2 regions of the Mixta sp. BE291 genome follow, and region 1 is predicted to be linked to the other one. Evidence: predicted binding sites of a transcription regulator. Region 1 holds the regulator's gene; the other holds the start of a gene.
The links. Region 1 encodes CRP, which controls carbon source genes, mostly activating them, when cyclic AMP is high. Its sites were predicted from a motif close to ATGTGANNNNNNTCACAT; they were not measured.

Region 1 (2,477 bases):
TTAACCTACACGCCGCCGAACTTGAGGGCGACAGCTTTCACCGCTATACGCGTCCGGAAATGGATATGGCGATCCGCAAGGCACGCGATCTGGGCCGCCATATCAGCTATTTTGGCCCGGAAGCCAACGACTTTGGCCTGCTTGAGCAAACCTTTGTTGAATATGGCGAACATGGGCGGGGCCAGTCGCGTAAGTACCTGCATACCTATGATGAAGCGGTGCCGTGGAATCAGCTGCCGGGTACCTTCACACCGTGGCAGCCGCTGCCGGAGCCAACGGACATTCTGTTTTATGAAGGGCTGCACGGCGGTGTGGAGACGCAGCAGCACAACGTGGCGGAAAAGGTCGATCTGCTGGTGGGTGTGGTGCCGATCGTCAACCTGGAATGGATCCAGAAGCTGATACGCGACACCAGCGAACGCGGCCATTCACGCGAAGCGGTGATGGATTCGGTGGTGCGCTCAATGGAAGATTACATTAACTACATCACGCCGCAGTTTTCACGCACCCATCTTAACTTTCAGCGCGTCCCCACGGTGGATACCTCGAATCCTTTTGCCGCGCGCGCCATTCCTTCGCTGGATGAAAGCTTTGTGGTGATTCATTTTCGCGGTCTGGAGGATATCGATTTCCCCTATCTGCTGGCGATGCTGCAAGGCTCCTTTATTTCACATATTAATACGCTGGTGGTGCCGGGCGGAAAAATGGGCCTGGCGATGGAGCTGATCATGCTGCCGTTAGTGAAACGTCTGATAGAAGGCAAGAAAATCGAATAGCTGATAAGTCAGCCAAAGCATTGCCTGGGCTGGCAACAACTACACGGCAATTGTCCGATTCAGCACAAGCTGAAGCGAGACAACAGGAGACAGTAAGATAAAGCTGTGCTACAAACAAAGCTGTAATATTTTCGTTCTATGAAACGAAAACGGGACGACTGCACGCCTTAAGGCCTCGCAGTTGCCTGCATAAATTTCCAGCAGGAAACGCTTGAAGATTTCCACGCCTGACAGGGAAAACTGCCCCCTGTATTTAGGGCACGATTACAACAGAGGATAATAGCGAATGGTTCTCGGCAAACCGCAAACAGACCCTACACTCGAATGGTTCCTGTCACATTGCCATATCCACAAATATCCATCAAAAAGCACGTTGATTCATCAGGGTGAAAAGGCCGAGACGCTCTACTACATCGTAAAAGGTGCGGTTGCGGTACTGATCAAAGATGAAGAAGGCAAAGAGATGATTCTTTCCTATCTTAATCAGGGTGATTTCATTGGCGAGCTTGGCCTGTTTGAAGAAGGTCAGGAACGCAGTGCATGGGTACGTGCGAAAACCGCCTGTGAAGTGGCTGAAATTTCTTATAAGAAATTCCGCCAGCTGATTCAGGTGAATCCCGATATTCTGATGCGCCTCTCTTCCCAGATGGCGCGCCGCCTGCAGGTGACTTCAGAGAAAGTAGGCAATTTAGCTTTCCTTGACGTGACTGGCCGCATTGCGCAAACGCTGCTGAACCTGGCGAAACAGCCAGATGCGATGACCCACCCGGACGGGATGCAAATCAAAATTACCCGTCAGGAGATCGGTCAGATCGTTGGCTGCTCGCGCGAAACGGTGGGCCGTATTCTGAAAATGCTGGAAGATCAAAACCTGATCTCCGCTCACGGTAAAACGATTGTCGTTTACGGCACCCGTTAAGCACCCCTGAAAATACGGCGTGATGCCTGTCATCACGCCGTATTTATTTTTGGTGATGTCGTGATGTGGCGGAGAATTATTTACCATCCTGAAGTGAACTATGCCCTGCGTCAGACGCTGGTGCTCTGTTTGCCGGTCGCCATTGGCTGGCTGCTGGGTAACCTGCAACAAGGGTTACTTTTCTCACTGGTGCCCGCCTGCTGTAATATCGCCGGGCTGGATACGCCCCACCGCCGCTTTTTTAAACGCCTGATCGTTGGCGGCTCGCTGTTTGCGCTCAGCAGTTTCCTGTTGCAATGGCTTACGCTGCAGCAGGTGCCGCTACCCGTGGCGCTGTTCGCCATGGCGCTGTTGCTCGGCGTTACCGGTGAAATCGGTTCGCTGCATGCGCGTCTGCTGCCCGCCTCGTTGATTGCGGCAATTTTTACGCTGGGTCTGGTGGGGCATATGCCCATCTGGGGCCCGCCGCTGCTTTATATCGGCGGTACCTTCTGGTACGGCCTGTTTAACTGGTTCTGGTTCCGGCTGTGGAAAGAGCAGCCAATGCGCGAGACGCTCAGCCTGCTTTACCGCGAACTGGCTGATTACGGCGAAGCCAAATATACCTTCTTAACGCAGCTCACCGACCCGGAAAAGGCGCTGCCGCCGCTGCTGGCGCGTCAGCAAAAGGTTGTTGATCTGATTAATACCTGTTATCAGCAAATGCATATGCTGGCCGCTAACCGCGATCACAGCCATCGCCATTTGACGCGCGCTTTTCAGGTGGCGCTCGATCTGCAGGA
Region 2 (2,477 bases), 260 kb from region 1:
TGCCAGCGATTACGCCATTATTTATGGTTTTTCGCAGCAGGTAAATAAAGCGGTAGATCAAGGCCTGCGCCCGGTGGTGGATGAGCTTTCCGCGCTGCGCGTTCCACAAGATTATCTGACGCGTCGCGATGCGCTGCGTCAGACCAGCGGTACGCTGAGCGTGCTGACGCAGCAGCTGCAAAATGCGAAAAGCCAGGCGGACAGCAGTAAAGCGGCGCTGAAACAGCCGGACGATCTGAAATCCGTTTACGATCGGGCTTATACGCAGGTGGTAACACAGCCAGCGGCTACGCTGCTGCCGCTGCTGCCCGCGCTGCAATCCCTGAGTCAGGATGTGGTGCAAACAGGCGATTATCTGCAACAGCAGGGCACCCGCGTTTCTTTCAATGACAACGGCGTGCAGTTCCCTACTCAGGAGCAGGCCAGCCAGTACAATACGTTAATGAGTAATGTATCGTCGAAAGCGCAGGCGTTAACGCAGGCGCAAAGCGCAGTACAGGGCGGCCTACAATAATCTCGTCGCGGGCGTCGGATAAATTGCGATGCCCGCGTTTCGGTCCAGATCAAAGTGTGATCTGCCGCATTTTCATACAAAAGTTTATTGTGATCTTCATCACATTTTAGAAACAAACCCGCAGCGATAAAGTGTGATATTCATCACAAAAAGCAGCCTGGCCATGGCGATAATTTCAGCACTGCCGTTTTCCATAAGCGCTTTTATGTGATCTTACTCACGAAAAAGCACCTTCCCCCTCCCTAAAAAGCGTGATCTTTCTCACTTCAGGTGGCTCACTACGCAGCGTCATAAACGCGTGCTAGAGTCCGCCTGCATACAGTAATTCGACGGCTCCCCGCCGAAGCGTCTTAACAAAATCACGCGCTCTCTTATTTGTCAGCGCGTAACAATAAGGGGTGTGTTTTTATGTCCTCATCAGTCAAGGTCAAGGTTCAAAGCTTTGGTCGCTTTCTGAGCAACATGGTGATGCCCAACATCGGCGCGTTTATCGCCTGGGGTATCATCACCGCGCTATTTATCCCCACCGGTTGGATGCCTAACGAAACGTTAGCCAAACTGGTTGGCCCAATGATTACCTATCTGCTGCCGTTGCTGATTGGTTACACCGGCGGCCGTCTGGTCGGTGGCGACCGCGGCGGCGTGGTCGGTGCCATTACTACCATGGGCGTAATCGTCGGCGCAGATATGCCGATGTTTCTGGGTTCCATGATTGCGGGTCCGCTGGGCGGCTGGGCAATTAAAACCTTTGACCGCGCGGTAGACGGTAAAATCAAAAGCGGCTTCGAGATGTTGGTTAACAACTTCTCTGCCGGCATTATCGGTATGCTGCTGGCGATTCTGGCCTTCCTCGCCATCGGCCCGCTGGTACAGGGTCTCTCGCATATTCTTGCCGCTGGCGTGAATATCATGGTGCAGAACAACCTGCTGCCGCTGACCTCTATCTTTGTTGAACCGGCGAAAATCCTGTTCCTGAATAACGCCATCAACCACGGCATCTTCTCGCCGCTGGGTATTCAGCAGGCCAGCGAAGCCGGAAAATCAATTTTCTTCCTGATTGAAGCGAACCCGGGTCCAGGCATGGGTGTGCTGGTTGCCTATATGTTCTTTGGCCGTGGCAATGCGAAACAGTCCGCAGGCGGCGCAGCCATTATTCACTTCCTTGGCGGCATCCATGAAATCTACTTCCCGTATGTGCTGATGGCGCCTCGCCTGCTGCTGGCGGTGATCCTCGGCGGCATGACCGGCGTCTTTACGCTGACGCTGCTGAACGGCGGCCTGGTCTCCCCTGCTTCACCGGGTTCGATTCTCGCCGTGCTGGCGATGACGCCGAAAGGGGCTTACTTCGCCAATATCGCCGCCATTGTGGCTGCTTTCGCCGTCTCCTTCGTGGTTTCCGCCATTCTGCTGAAAACCAGCAAAGTCAAAGACGAAGACGATATCGAAGCGGCAACGCGCCGTATGCAGGATATGAAAGCGCAGTCTAAGGGCCAGGCGGGCGCGCCTGCTGCTGCCGCGATGAACGGCGATCTGAGCCACGTACGTAAAATCATTGTGGCCTGCGATGCCGGAATGGGTTCCAGCGCCATGGGTGCGGGCGTGCTGCGTAAGAAAGTGCAGGATGCCGGTCTGACGCAGATTTCCGTTACCAATACCGCGATCAATGCCCTGCCGGGCGACGTCGACCTGGTGATTACTCACCGCGACCTGACCGAGCGCGCCATGCGCCAGGCACCGCACGCGCAGCATATTTCCCTGAACAACTTCCTCGATAGCGGCCTGTATAGCGATTTAACCGCGCGTCTGGCAGAAGCACAGCGCAGCGCCAGCCATCGCGAAAAGGTCAGCGCGACCCTGAGCGACAGCTACGACAGCAGCAACGAGCATCTGTTTAAGCTGGGTGCCAGCAACGTCTTCCTCGGCCAGCACGCCGCCAGCAAAGAAGAGGCGATCCGCTTTGCCG

Region 2: the regulator CRP is predicted to act here: its motif matches at 646-663, upstream of J2X14_RS11150 (PTS mannitol transporter subunit IICBA).

What each region holds. Positions count from the first base shown of each region.
Region 1 covers NZ_JAVDXN010000004.1:480,079-482,555, reverse strand. The annotation lists gene J2X14_RS12275 (phosphoribulokinase) at 1-776, shown strand, start outside; gene crp (cAMP-activated global transcriptional regulator CRP) at 1,063-1,695, shown strand; gene J2X14_RS12265 (YccS/YhfK family putative transporter) at 1,759-2,477, shown strand, end outside.
Region 2 covers NZ_JAVDXN010000004.1:218,894-221,370, reverse strand. The annotation lists gene J2X14_RS11155 (DUF3053 domain-containing protein) at 1-514, shown strand, start outside; gene J2X14_RS11150 (PTS mannitol transporter subunit IICBA) at 923-2,477, shown strand, end outside.